Regions from separate parts of the Serratia ficaria genome, predicted to be linked through region 3. Evidence: predicted binding sites of a transcription regulator. Region 3 holds the regulator's gene; each other region holds the start of a gene.
What was found. Region 3 encodes PurR, which represses purine synthesis genes. Its sites were predicted from a motif close to CANGCAAACGTTTGCNTG; they were not measured.
Positions count from the first base shown of each region.

Region 1: guaD (guanine deaminase) is a predicted target of PurR. The motif match lies at 2,354-2,371, and genes of this name have one in related genera.
Region 2: purT (formate-dependent phosphoribosylglycinamide formyltransferase) is a predicted target of PurR. The motif match lies at 2,209-2,226, and genes of this name have one in related genera.

Region 1 covers NZ_LT906479.1:2,488,861-2,493,497, reverse strand. Annotated here, with positions in the region: gene xdhA (xanthine dehydrogenase small subunit) at 1-816, opposite strand, end outside; gene guaD (guanine deaminase) at 813-2,144, opposite strand; gene CKW09_RS11830 (ROK family transcriptional regulator) at 2,458-3,630, opposite strand; gene CKW09_RS11825 (extracellular solute-binding protein) at 3,768-4,637, shown strand, end outside.
Region 2 covers NZ_LT906479.1:2,999,853-3,004,489, reverse strand. Annotated here, with positions in the region: gene CKW09_RS14260 (glycosyltransferase) at 1-631, shown strand, start outside; gene CKW09_RS14255 (YoaH family protein) at 699-941, shown strand; gene purT (formate-dependent phosphoribosylglycinamide formyltransferase) at 975-2,153, opposite strand; gene cspE (transcription antiterminator/RNA stability regulator CspE) at 2,426-2,635, shown strand; gene dbpA (ATP-dependent RNA helicase DbpA) at 2,783-4,165, shown strand; gene CKW09_RS14235 (YebG family protein) at 4,255-4,578, shown strand; gene yqfB (N(4)-acetylcytidine aminohydrolase) at 4,618-4,637, shown strand, end outside.
Region 3 covers NZ_LT906479.1:2,381,202-2,385,838, forward strand. Annotated here, with positions in the region: gene punC (purine nucleoside transporter PunC) at 1-288, opposite strand, end outside; gene punR (DNA-binding transcriptional activator PunR) at 412-1,356, shown strand; gene purR (HTH-type transcriptional repressor PurR) at 1,353-2,378, opposite strand; gene cydH (cytochrome bd-I oxidase subunit CydH) at 2,702-2,791, shown strand; gene CKW09_RS11295 (C40 family peptidase) at 2,922-3,740, opposite strand; gene CKW09_RS11300 (Grx4 family monothiol glutaredoxin) at 4,157-4,504, shown strand; gene rnt (ribonuclease T) at 4,572-4,637, opposite strand, start outside.

The DNA of each region.
Region 1 (4,637 bases), 110 kb from region 3:
ATGGTAACCCTCCAGCAGCGGGTACAGGTCGCTCAGCGTCGCCCCGGCGCCGATCGTCAGCCTGCCGTCCGCGCGCTGCGTCCGCTTCAGCTCGGCCACCTGGCCCAGCGCGATCAACAGCGGCAGATCCTGATGGCGCTGGGTGATTTCCAGCGCCAAATCGGTGCCGCCCGCCAGCAGTTTGGCCTGGGGGTGTTGCCGATACAGCGCCGCCAGCTCGTCGAGGGTCTGCGGCATCAGGCAGCGCTTGCCGGCCGCCTCCTGCGATTTGGCGGGCTCGATAGCCTGCAGCTGCCGCAGCGTCCGTTGCCGTTCCAGGTCGAAGCCGTCGGGGGTTTGCCGTTCACAGGCCTGCTGCGCCGCCGCCAAAATGGGGCGATAGCCGGTGCAGCGGCACAGGTTGCCGGCCAGCGCCTGCTGCGCCGCTTCGCGCCGATAATCGGCGCTATTTTTTTGCAGGCAGAACATCGACATTACGAAGCCCGGCGTACAAAACCCGCACTGCGAGCCGTGGCAGTCCACCATCGCCTGCTGCACGCCGTGCAGCCGGCCGTTTTGTTTCAAATCTTCCACGGTAATCAGCTGCCTGCCGTGCAGCGCGCTGACCAGCGTCAGGCAGGCGTTGACGCTGCGGTAGCGCAACTCGCCGTCATGCGGCTCCGCCAACACCACGGTGCAGGCGCCGCAGTCGCCCGAAGCGCAGCCTTCTTTGGTGCCGCAACGCCCCAGATCGCGGCGCAGGTAGTTGAGCAGCGTGGTGTTCGGGTCGAGCGCCGCCTCGCTTTTCAACCTGTTATTGAGCAGAAACCGGATCATGCCGCCTCCTCGCGCGCAGGCGCCTGATACACCACCTTGCCGTCGACGTAGGTGCGGTAAATGTTGCGGTCGTCCCCCAGCGTCATCAGCACGAACAGCTGGTCCGCCAGCGCGGGGCTGTTTTCATGCCGCAGCTTCTGCAACGCCGATACCGCCGGATCCAGCACCACGAAATCCGCCTCTTTACCGGGGGTGAAATTGCCGATCTTGTCGTCCAGCGCCAGCGCCCGCGCACCGCCCAGGGTAGCGTGGTAAAACGCCTCGCAGGCGGAGAGCTTGTAACGCTGCAGCTGCCCCACTTTATAGGCCTCGCCCAGCGTCTGCAGCATGTTGAAGGTGGTGCCGGCGCCCACGTCGGTACCGATACCCAGCTTCACCCGCTTCTGCCAGGCCTTTTGCAGGTTGAACAGCCCGCTGCCGAGGAACAGGTTGGAGGTGGGGCAAAAGGCGATGGACGAGCGGGTTCGGCACAGGCAGTCCCACTCCTGTTCCTCCAGATGCAGGCAGTGGGCGAACACGCTTTTGCCGCCGGTCAGCCCGTAGCGGTGGTAAACGTCCAGGTAGCTGCGGCTTTCCGGAAACAGTGCTTTCACCCAGGCGATTTCATCGGGGTTCTCGCTCAGGTGGGTGTGCAGATACGCGTCCGGAAACTCTTCGCGCAGCCGCTGCACCTGCGCCAGCAAGGCCGGCGTGCTGGTCGGCGCGAAGCGCGGCGTAATGGCGTAGCTCAGGCGTTGCCTGCCGTGCCAGCGTTCGATCAGCGCCCGCGTTTGGCGGTAGCTCTGTTCCGGGGTCTCCAGCAGCGCCGGCGGCGCATGGCGATCCATCATCACCTTGCCGGCGATCAGGCGCATGTTCAGCGCCGCCGCCTGGCTGAACAGCGCATCCACCGACTGCGGATGCACGGTGCCGAACACCAGCGCGGTGGTGGTGCCGTTGCTCAACAGCTGCCGCAGAAAGAAGGCGCTCATTTCACCGGCGTGTTTTTCGCAGGCAAAGCGGCTTTCCGTCGGGAAGGTGTAGTTTTTCAGCCACCCCAGCAGTTGGTCGCCATAAGCGCCTATCATTTCGGTTTGCGGATAATGAATGTGGCTGTCGACAAACCCCGGCACGATCAGCTTGTCGCGATAATCGGTCACCGCAAAACCCGGCGGCAACAGCGCCTCGCCCTGCCGCCAGCTGCCGTGCCAGACGATCGTCCCCTCGTTCAGCAACAGCAGGCCGTCGGGAATATGCCGCAGCTGCGCGTCCAGCCGCTGCGGTTCATCCACGCAGGCGGCGATATCGAAAAAATTGCCACGGATAGCCGTGGTGAATTGCATGCTCATTTGCCGTTCCTTTTCTGGCGACCAGCGCACAGCATCCGGCTGAGTGAGCTCAGCCCGACGAAATATGGCGGTCTTTTAACGATCGCAGGTGTTGATTCAAGAATAGCAAGCGGCGTGCCAGTTGGTTTTTTATTGTAATTTTTTTATTTAAAACAATGAGATATTAATTATTCGAAAAATATTGTCCGGCGAAAGAAATAAGCGAAATATAAGCAAACGGTTGCCTTGAAATAGCAACCGTTTGCTTATATTGGCTTAATCCGCGGGTTGCACCAATAATGGGCAGGAATAGCCCAACCGGAACAGAAAGCGGTTATTTCAATAACACTTCATAGCGCGGGTTGAATTCATCGAACAGCGGCAACGCCGCCGCCCCCAGCGCCGCCGTATCGGCGCCGGTGGTGCCCAGCCGCACCCGCAGGCCGTCGAGGTATTTGCTGCGCACCGAACGGTGCAGCGGCGTCAGCCGTTTAATCAGCTGCCCGACCAGGCTTTCCGGCATCAGGCCGCCGATAATCACCGCTTCGGCGTCGAACATGCATTCGATGATGTTGATCGCCTGCCGCAGCGGCGGCGCCGCCAGATCCAGCCAGGTATCGAGCTTTTCCTGCGGCAGCGCCAGCAGATCCTGCGGCATGGCGCGCATCGGATCCAGCCCGCAGCTCTCGTAGGCCGCCTGCAGCGAAACGTAACGCTCCAGGCAGCCCCGGTTGCCGCAGTAGCAGTCTTTGCCGCCCGGTTGCACAATCATGTGGCCGACCTCACCAGCATTGTGCGCATGGCCGGTGTAAATTCGCCCGTCGGTGAAGATCCCCGCCCCCAACCCGGTGCCGAGATACAAATAAATAAAGGAATTGAGCCGCTTGGCCACCCCGTGCAAACGCTCGCCGATGGCGGCGACGGTAGCGTCGTTTTCCAGCGTTACCGGCAGCCCGCTCTGCGCCGCCAGATCGGCCACCACGTCGGTATTCTCCCAGCCGTTGAGCGTGGTCGGCCCCACCGAGGAAATCCCCTCCACGCCAAACGGCCCCGGCATCACCACGCCGATGCCGAGCATTTTGCCCCACGCCAGATCCGGCTGCTGGCGCATTTCTTGCAGTACATCACAAATCAGTTTCAAGGTGGCGGCAGGCTGGGGCTTTTGCACCATAATCAGCCGGTGGAAGCGAACGCTGCCTGATAAATCGACGACGATGATCAACAGCGTCTGGTGATCCAGATGGATGCCGATGGAGTACGCGCTGTTCGGGTTCAGGGTCAGCGGCGTCGCCGGTTGGCCCCTTCCGCCGGCGCGGCGCGGCAGGTGCGAGGAGAGAATGCCGGCCCGTTCCAGCTCCGTCGCGATATTCGAAACGGTTTGCGGCGTCAGTGACGTCAGCCGGGCAATTTCGGCGCGGGTCAGCTCGCCGTGCAAACGAATAGCCTCTATCACTACGCGCCGGTTATGTGCGCGAGCATGTTCAAGGTTAGTGCCGGATGTCGTCATAACTGCCTATGCAGAAAGGGAAATCGTCTTAGCAGTATGGTGCCCTCCATTAAAGCAATCAAATTGATTTAAGTAACCGGCGCCTGGTTTGCCCAAGGGTTCCGGTTCAACGCTTGTTAACACCGGAGAACGCACGAATGAAAAGCCAACCCCTTGCCGCCACGGCGGTCTGTACCCTGTCCGCCCTGGCGTTCGGCGCTTCCTGCGCCAACGCCGCCCCGACGCGCATCAACGCGCTGTTCATGACCCAGGCGGCCTACAGCGAAAACGACATCCGCGCCATGACCGCGGACTTCAGCAAACAGCACCCGGATATCGCCGTTAATCTGGAGTTCGTGCCCTACGAAGCGCTGCACGATAAAATCGTCGCGGCGCGCGGCGCCGGCAGCAACGGCTACGACGTGGTGCTGTTCGACGCCATCTGGCCGGCCGAATTCACCAAATTCGGCCTGCTGCAGGACGTCACCTCGCGCATCAGCGCCGCCGACAGCGGCAAGATCTTCGACGGCGCCATGACCACCGTCACCTATAAGGACAAGCGCTGGGGCATGCCGTGGATCCTCGACACCAAATACCTGTATTACAACAAAGCGATGTTGGCCAAGGCCGGCATCAGCGCCCCGCCGAAAACCTGGCAGGAGCTGGCGCGGCAGGCGGAAATCCTCAAGCAGAAAAATCTGGTCAAGTACCCGCTGGTATGGAGCTGGTCGCAGGCCGAAGCGCTGATCTGCGACTACACCACGCTGGTGTCGGCCTTCAAGGGGCAGTTCGTTCAGCAGGGGAAAATCAGCTTCTCCTCCCCCGGCTCGCTGCAGGCGGTCAACTACATGAAAGACTCGCTGGACAAGGGACTGACCAACCCGAACTCGCGCGAATATCTGGAAGAGGACGTGCGCAAGGCCTTCTCCAACGGCGACGCCGCCTTCGCCCTCAACTGGACCTATATGTACAACATGGCCAACGATCCGAAACAGAGCAAAGTGGCCGGCGACATCGGCATCGTTCCG
Region 2 (4,637 bases), 620 kb from region 3:
CAGCCAGGATGAGCTTAAGCCGATATTCCCAGCGCAGCGGTTGAGCAGCACGGCGGTGATCGACGGCGTACAGTGGTTCGAGCGGGCGCTGAAGTCGCGCCGGTTTATTCACGTGGTGTGGCTGGCGATATATCGTCTTGATTTTATCAAACAACATCGGCTGTATTTTGAACCGGGTCTGCATCATCAGGATATACCCTGGACTACCGAAGTGATGTTCAATGCGCAGCGGGTCAAATACCTGAGTAAACCGCTGTACCGGCAGCGGGTGCACGATCGGTCGATCAGCAACCGCCGCCGTACCGGCAACGCCAATGTGCAATATCAGCGTCATTACATGAAGATCGTCGAAATGCTGACGCAGCTCAACCACCGCTATGCGGACAAAATCGATCTTCGCCCGGCGTTCCACTGGCAGATCGCCCGCGAAGCGCTGGGCATCTGCCACAGCATCCGCCGCGAGCCGGAGCTGACGGCGCAGTGCCGGATAACCGAAGAGTTCTACCGGCGCGGCATCGACAAGGCAATGGCCGCCAATGCGCGCGGCATCAAGCAAGGCTGGCATGTCATGCTGTGGCGACACCGTCTGAAGCAGTGGCACGGCCGCAGCGGCTGCTCGCAGCCCGCCTGAATCACAAGCATTGGGATCTGCCGTTTTAAGGCGTATACTCCCCCTCCATTTTGCTGGAGAAAAACACATGCTTGCAGGTATGCCATCACTGAGCCACGCAGAGCAACAGGCAGCGGCGGAGCGCATTCATCAACTGATGGAACAGGGCATGAGCAGCGGTGAAGCCATCGCCCGCGTCGCGCAGGAAATCCGCGAAAAGCATCAGGGTGACCCGGTTTCGGCGTTGTTCGATGACGAAGATGAAGAAGAGTATGAAGCACGGCCCGACGAGCAGGCCGATGACAACGATGAAGAAGACGAAAACTATTGATGTCAAAAGGGCCGGAAAACCGGCCCGCTGACATTACCCTTCGAGCGTGACCGCAGCGGCTGCCTGCTTGGCCATTTCCACCGCTTGTTCCACCGTTTCCGCCGTCGCCAGCGCCACGCCCATGCGGCGCTGCCCCTGAATCTCCGGTTTGCCGAATAAGCGCAGCTGATTATATCCGCTCAGCGCGCGGTCCAGGCCGCCAAAACGCAGGTCGGTGCTGGTCATTTGCGGCAGGATCACCGCCGAGGCGGAGGGGCCGAACTGGCGGATTGCGCCAACCGGCAGGCCGAGGAAGGCGCGAACGTGCAGCGCGAATTCCGACAGGTTCTGGGAAATCAGCGTCACCATGCCGGTATCGTGCGGGCGCGGTGACACCTCGCTGAAGATCACCTCATCGCCGCAAACGAACAGCTCTACGCCGAACAGGCCGAATCCGCCCAGCGCCTTCACCACTTGCTCCGCAATAGCCTGGGCGCGGCTCAGGGCCAGATCGGACATCGACTGCGGCTGCCAGGACTCGCGATAGTCGCCGTCTTCCTGGCGGTGCCCGATAGGGGCGCAGAAATGCACGCCATCCACGGCGCTGAGCGTCAGCAGGGTAATCTCGAAGTCAAACTTCACCAGACCTTCGACGATCACCCGGCCGCCGCCGGCGCGCCCGCCCTGTTGGGCGTAATCCCAGGCGGTTTTCAACTGCTCCGGGCCGCGGATCAGGCTTTGCCCCTTGCCGGACGAACTCATGACCGGCTTGACGATGCACGGATAGCCGATGTGCGCTATCGCCTGATGGAAATCGGCCTCGCCGTCGGCAAAGCGATAGCGGGAGGTGGGCAGGCCGAGGGTTTCCGCCGCCAGGCGCCGAATGCCTTCACGGTTCATGGTCAGGCGGGTCGCTTCGGCGCAGGGCACCACGCGGTGGCCCTGTTGCTCCAGCTCAACCAGCATGTCGGTGGCGATGGCCTCTATTTCCGGCACGATGTAATCGGGGCGTTCCCGTTCAATCAGTGCCTTGAGCGCGGCGCCATCGAGCATATTGATGACGTGGCTGCGGTGCGCCACATGCATGGCGGGCGCGTCGGCGTAGCGATCGACGGCGATCACTTCCAGCCCCAAGCGCTGGCATTCAATGGCGACTTCTTTACCCAGCTCGCCGGAGCCGAGCAGCATAACGCGGGTGGCGGACGGGCGCAGGGCGGTTCCAATCGTTAACATAGTCTCGTACCTGGATCGTGAAAGTTGAGCGGTCTGACAATCGGCGGCGAGTATATACGAAAACGATTGCGCATGCAGCCGCCGAGCGAAGGGAAAACGGCTGGAACGGCGCAAGGGGAATTGCTAACTCGCTGTTTTTATAACAAACAAAAACATTTGCTCCGTACAGATGATTATGCGTTAATGATCGACGGCGAAAGAAGGCCTACATATGCTAGGGCTTTCGCGCCTGAGTGCCGTTAAGGCAGGTTTATCAAGTAAAGGAAAGACAAATGGCTAAGATCACCGGTCACGTTAAATGGTTCAACGAAAGCAAGGGCTTCGGTTTCATCACCCCGGCCGACGGCTCCAAGGACGTTTTCGTTCATTTCTCCGCTATCGTCAGCGAGGGGTTCAAAACGCTGGCGGAAGGCCAGCAGGTCGAGTTCTCCATCCAGGACAGCCAACGTGGCCCGGCCGCAGCCGACGTCGTCGCCATTTAACGACGCCGCTGCCGAAAAACCCGCCGCCGGCGGGTTTTTTTATGCCTGAAGCCCGTAACCCGGCCTATCTCTGTTATCATCTGCGGTTGATTCGGCGCCTGCCCGCGGGCGCGCCGCCATTCCATTCGCCATATAAGAGTTATCGCCGTGAGCACAGTTTCTTTTTCTTCCCTGCCGCTGCCAGCCGCACAGTTGGCCAACCTCAACGAACTGGGGTATGCCGAAATGACGCCGGTGCAGGCCGCCGCGCTGCCCGCCATCCTGCAAGGGCGGGACGTGCGCGCCAAGGCAAAAACCGGCAGCGGTAAAACGGCGGCGTTCGGCATCGGCCTGCTGGACAAAATCAACGTCGGCCAGGTCGCCGCCCAGGCCTTGATCCTGTGCCCGACGCGCGAGCTGGCTGACCAGGTGAGCAAAGAGCTGCGCCGCCTGGCGCGCTTCACCCAGAACATCAAAATACTGACTCTGTGCGGCGGCCAGCCGATGGGCCCGCAGCTCGACTCGCTGGTGCATGCGCCGCATATCGTGGTGGGCACGCCAGGCCGCATTCAGGAGCACTTGCGCAAGAAAACGCTGGTGCTGGATGAACTGAAGGTGCTGGTGCTGGACGAAGCCGACCGCATGCTGGACATGGGGTTCGCCGACGACATCGACGACGTGATCGGCTATACGCCGCCGCAGCGTCAGACCCTGCTGTTTTCCGCCACCTATCCGACCGGCATTGAGCGCATCAGCGCGCGGGTGCAGCGCGACCCTTTGAATGTGGAAGTGGACGGTGACGAAGACCTGCCGACCATCGAGCAGCGCTTTTACGAAACCACCCGCGATCAGCGCCCGGCGCTGCTGGTTTCGGCGATCCGTCATTTTCAGCCGTCCTCCTGCGTGGTGTTCTGCAACACCAAGCGCGACTGCCAGAGCGTGTTTGAAGCGCTGGAGGCGCGTGGCATCAGCGCGCTGGCGCTGCATGGCGATCTGGAACAGCGCGACCGCGATCAGGTGCTGGTGCGTTTCGCCAACCGCAGCTGCCGGGTGCTGGTAGCGACCGACGTCGCCGCGCGCGGGCTGGATATCAAGGATTTGGAGCTGGTGGTTAACTACGAGCTGGCGTTCGATCCGGAGGTGCACGTTCACCGCATCGGCCGCACCGGCCGCGCCGGCATGAGCGGCCGGGCCATCAGCCTGTGCACGCCGCAGGAAATGGCGCGTGCGCACGCCATCGAGGAATACCTGCAGCTGCGGGTCGATTGGGCGCCGGTGTCTGAGCTGAGCGGGGCGGCCAATACGCCGCTGGAAGCCGAGATGATCACGCTGTGCATCGACGGTGGCCGCAAGGCGAAAATTCGCCCCGGCGACATCCTGGGCGCGCTGACCGGCGACGCCGGCCTGACGGCGGCGGAAGTGGGCAAGATCGACATGTTCCCGGTGCATGCCTACGTGGCGATCCGCAAGGCCAGCGCCCGTAAGGCGATGCAACAGCTGCAGCAGGGTAAAATCAAAGGCAAAAGCTGCAAGGTGCGTTTGTTGAAATAACGCCGGGTCGGGGAGCGGCTTGCTCCCCGCCTGAAATCATTTTATACTGGTTTTATGTACAGTAATTTCGTACCTTTGAGGACGCACGCATGGCGGTTGAAGTAAAATATGTGGTGGTGAGAAACGGTGAGGAAAAAATGACTTTCGCAAGCAAGAAAGAAGCCGACGCCTACGACAAGATGCTGGATTTGGCCGACAACCTCGGCGACTGGCTGCAGCAAGCGCCGCTGAGTCTGGACGACGAGCAGCGCGAAGGCCTCGGCTTCTTCCTGGCTGAGAACAAAGACGCCCTGGCGCAGATCCTGCGCGGCGCGGCGCCGCCGGAAAGCGTCAAAAAGCCGGCTAAAGCGAAAGCGGAAAAAAACCTTGCTGACCCAAAAGAGGGGTCTGCGTCAGAAAAGCAGGCGGCATAATGACTTATGTTGCGGTGTTGTGATGAAAAAGGATCTAAAATGAGCCGTGAAATAACCTT
Region 3 (4,637 bases):
CTGCACGGCATTTTGCACCCACAGCATGCCGAGGCAGCCGAGGGCGAACAGCGCCAGGCCGATCAGCAGCACCGGCTTGCGGCCCAGGTGGTCGGAGAGCGGCCCCCACAGCAGCTGCGCAAAGGCGAAGCCGGCCAGAAAGATGCTGAGGCTGGCGCTGATGGCGCCGGCGGAAATTTGCAGCTCTTCCCGCATGGCGCCGAAGGCCGGCAGGTACATGTCGGTCGCCAGATAACCCAGCATGCTCAGGCCGGCGAGATAGAACATAAAGCCAAAGGAATTTCGCATGGTATTTCTCGTTGGTATTTTGTTGTCGCAGGTTTTTAGCGCCGGCAAGTGTATCCGGCTGGATCTCTGCTTGTGAAACGGTAATATTTGCAAACTGCTGTTAAAAAAATTGAAGGCAAGACGATGTGGTCTGAATATTCTCTGGAAGTCGTGGACGCGGTGGCCCGCACCGGCAGTTTCAGCGCGGCGGCGCAGGAGCTGCACCGGGTGCCCTCGGCGGTCAGCTATACCGTGCGTCAGCTGGAGCAATGGCTGGCGGTGCCGCTGTTTGAACGGCGCCATCGCGATGTGGAACTGACGCCGGCCGGCGCGCTGTTCATCAAGGATGCGCGGGTTGTCATCAAAAAAATGCTCGACACCCGCCGCCAGTGCCAGCAGGTGGCCAACGGTTGGCGCGGCCAGCTGAAAATCGCGGTGGACATCATCGTCAAACCGCAGCGCAGTCGCCAGCTGGTGCTGGATTTCTATCGTCACTTTCCCGATGTCGAATTACTGATGCAGCCGGAGGTGTTTAACGGCGTGTGGGATGCGCTGGTCGACGGGCGGGCGGAGATGGCGATCGGCGCAACGCGCGCGGTGCCGGTCGGCGGCGGCTTCGCCTTCCGCGACATGGGCGACATGAACTGGCTGTGCGTGGTCAGCCCGCAGCATCCGCTGGCGCTGCTGAGCGGCCCGCTGAATGACGACCAGCTGCGGCCTTATCCTTCGCTGTGCCTGGAAGATACCTCGCGCAGCCTGCCGAAGCGCGTGACCTGGACGCTGGACAACCAACGGCGGCTGGTGGCGCCGGACTGGACCTCGGCGCTGGACTGCCTGTGCGCCGGGCTGTGCGTCGGCATGATGCCGGCCCATCGGGCGTTGCCGCTGGTGCGGCGCGGGGAGCTGGCGGCGCTGCAGCTGCAGCAGCCTTTTCCCGCCAGCCCGTGCTGCCTGACCTGGCAGCAGGATAAGCCGTCGCCGGCGATGGCCTGGCTGCTGGACTATCTGGGGGACAGCGAAACCCTGAATCAGGAATGGCTGAGCGAAGCGGCGCCGGAGGCCGGGCGGGCTTCCGGCGGCGGGGATTAACGGCGGTAGTCGACGAACGGGCCGTCGGCGACCGAACGGCGCTCGATCAGTTTCGGATGCACCTCGATCACCTGCGATTCCTCGCGCTTGCTGATGATGCGATCCAGCAGCATGGTGAAGGCCATTTCGCCCAGGCGTTCCTTCGGCTGGTGGATGGTGGTCAGCGCCGGCGTGAAGTAGCGGGCGTTGCGCACGTTATCGTAACCGATCACCGAAATGTCCTGCGGCACCCGCAGCCCCAGTTCGTCGGCGGCGCAGATGGCGCCCATCGCCATGATGTCGCCGCCGCAGAACACCGCGGTCGGACGCTGTTTCTGCGACAGGATCTGATGCATGGCCTTGTAACCGGACTCCGGCTCAAAGTCGCCCTGTACGATCCATTCGTCGCGCACCTCGATATTGGCTTCCTGCATCGCCTTCAGAAAGCCCTGATGTCGCCCGCCGCCGGTGTTGCGCGCCAGCTGCCCAGGAATGGCGCCGATGTCGCGGTGGCCGCGCTCAATGAGATAACGGCCGGCCAGATAACCGCCCTCGAAGGCGTTGTCGATGATGGTGTCGGTAAAATCGCCGCGCGCCGCGCCCCAGTCCATCACCACCATCGGGATATTGCGGTAGTCTTCCAGCATGCCCAACAGCTGGTCCGGGTATTCCGAGCACATCACCAGCAGGCCGTCGACGCGCTTTTGCGCCAGCATCGCCAGATAGGCGCGCTGCTTGTCCAGGTTGTTATGCGAGTTGCACAGGATCAGCGTGTAGCCTTTGCTGTAGCAGCTGTTCTCCACCGCTTCGATCACTTCGGCAAAATAGGGCGCCTCGCTCGAGGTGGCCAGCAGGCCGATCGACTTGGTGTGATTGACCTTCAGGCTGCGCGCCACGGCGCTCGGCGAGTAATGCAATTCTTTGATCGCGGCCCATACGGCCGCTTTGGTTTCTTCGGCGACGAAACGAGTCTTATTGATGACGTGCGAAACGGTGGTGGTGGAAACGCCAGCGCGTTTGGCCACATCTTTAATCGTTGCCATGTAAGAAATGACTCCTGAACTCACATGTTGCAGCATGTAAGTGTGATGTTAATCGTTTGCCTGCGTAGATCCTTCTCCAGAGAAGCGAAAACCGAGTTTTTAATGTGTTGAAGTCTTCAGCGCTGGTCAGGAGGGGCATTGTTGCCGGTACGCAGTTGTGAACTGCGAATTTTGTCGCATATTGAGCAAAAGGGGAAGAGGTAATCGGCATTATAAACCGGGAAATGATAACAAGATTTTATTGGCGAACTGTGGGAAAATGATTTGACGTACTAATTGTACGCCTTTTATCCTTGGGAAAGCCTATCTGAGAAGGAGTAGTAATGGATACCGATCTGAAGATGTCGCTGTTCACCACCCTGTGTGCGCTGGCCGTGATCATTGCCTTCAGCTTCACCGCTGCGCTGAACTGAATTCCCGGCATTAACAGGCGCAGCTTGCTGCGCCTCGTCGCTTTCCCCGCGGTTATCCCCGTTCTTCTGCAACAAACGTCCCGTTCGCCAACGCCTGGAGGTTCTCCGGCCACTTCGGCCGCGCTAAGTATTAACGAATGGTTTTCGGCGTGACGACCCGGCGCGCGCCGATATAGTGGTTCTGCCAGTAGTCGTTGTCGAGCTGGCTGATGCGGATCTCTTCACCGGTGCGCGGCGACTGGATGAATTTGCCGTTGCCCAGATAAACCCCAACGTGATCGGCCACGCCGCGGTTGTTGATGCGGAAGAACACCAGATCGCCGCTTTCCAGCTCGCTTTTCTTGATGGGCGCGGCGTCGCGCAGGTGATACATCTCATTGGCGGTGCGCGGCATCTTGATTTTCACCACGTCCTTATAGGCGTAATAAATCAGGCCGCTGCAGTCAAAGCCGGTACGCGGCGAGCTGCCGCCCCAGCGATAAGGCTTGCCCATTTGATCCATCAGCTTGGCCATGGCGGTTTGCTTGGCGTGTTGATAGCGTTTTTTATGCGCCGGGCTGAGCTTCAGCGGCTTATCGTCGTGCACCAGTTTGGCGGTAGCCATCCCGGCACTGCGGTGGCGGCCGTAGCCTTTTTTGTAACCCTTCTTCGGTGGGGTCACCTTAATTTTGGCGATTTTTTGGGATTTGGTTTTCGATTTGGCGCTGACGATCTTTTTGGCCGTTTTCTCTGATTTGGTCTTGGCGACCTTGGTTTTTTTCTCTGGGGCCGCCACTTTCACTTTTTTGCTGGCCTTGACCGCTTTCTTTTTCTTGCGATCGTCCGGCCGCGCTTCATTGACATGGCTCTTGCGCTGCTCGGCGGCAATACGCGCCTGCGGCGCAGCGTGCGCCAGATTGAAGAATAGCTGCGTAAACAACAGCACAAAAAGCGTAAGAATTAAACGCATGTCGACGTCACCAGCCTTGGCCCCGAAACGGATATCGAAAGAGTCACAGTATTCCCGAATTTCGCCATATAAAACAGCGGAGAACTCATAAATAATAATCCATATTGTGAGAAAACGTTAATAGCCTTTTTTTTGGTTTAAAATCAGCCCGTTGATGTATAAAAAATCATCAGTCTCGCGTTGCGGTTTTAATTAAACGCCGGGCGGGGGGCGACGAAATATATTAGTGAAATGGTCGGATTAAAAATGTTATTCTGAGCCTAAGTTTTAACCGGAATGGCGTTGCCGGTGAGGCGCGATCGGCACAGGGCGAATGTCCTTGCAAAAGATGGCGTTTTCTTGCGACTGTTCCAGCCGCTACAATAGCCCGTGTGATGCATGTTGTAGCCATGAGATGTGGCTTGAGGAAGCAATAAATGACGACGACGATTGAAAAAATTCAGCACCAGATCGCTGAAAACCCTATTTTGCTGTACATGAAAGGCTCGCCAAAACTGCCGAACTGCGGTTTTTCCGCACAGGCCGTGCAGGCGCTGTCCGCCTGCGGCGAACGCTTCGCCTACGTTGATATTCTGCAGAACCCGGACATCCGCGCCGAGCTGCCCAAGTACGCCAACTGGCCGACCTTCCCGCAGCTGTGGGTTGACGGTGAATTGGTCGGCGGTTGCGATATCATCATCGAAATGTATCAGCGCGGCGAGCTGCAGCAGCTGATCAAAGAAACCGCAGAGAAATACAAAGAGCAGGAAGACCAGCAGCCTTAATCGGCGGGGCTTGTTGCCATAGAATATCGGGCGGCGCCAGTGCGAACTGGGCCGCCCGATTTTTTTGTCACGCGTCGGACTCGGGCAGCGCCAGCGGCCAGCCGCCGAGGCGCTTCCAGCGGTTGACCAGCTC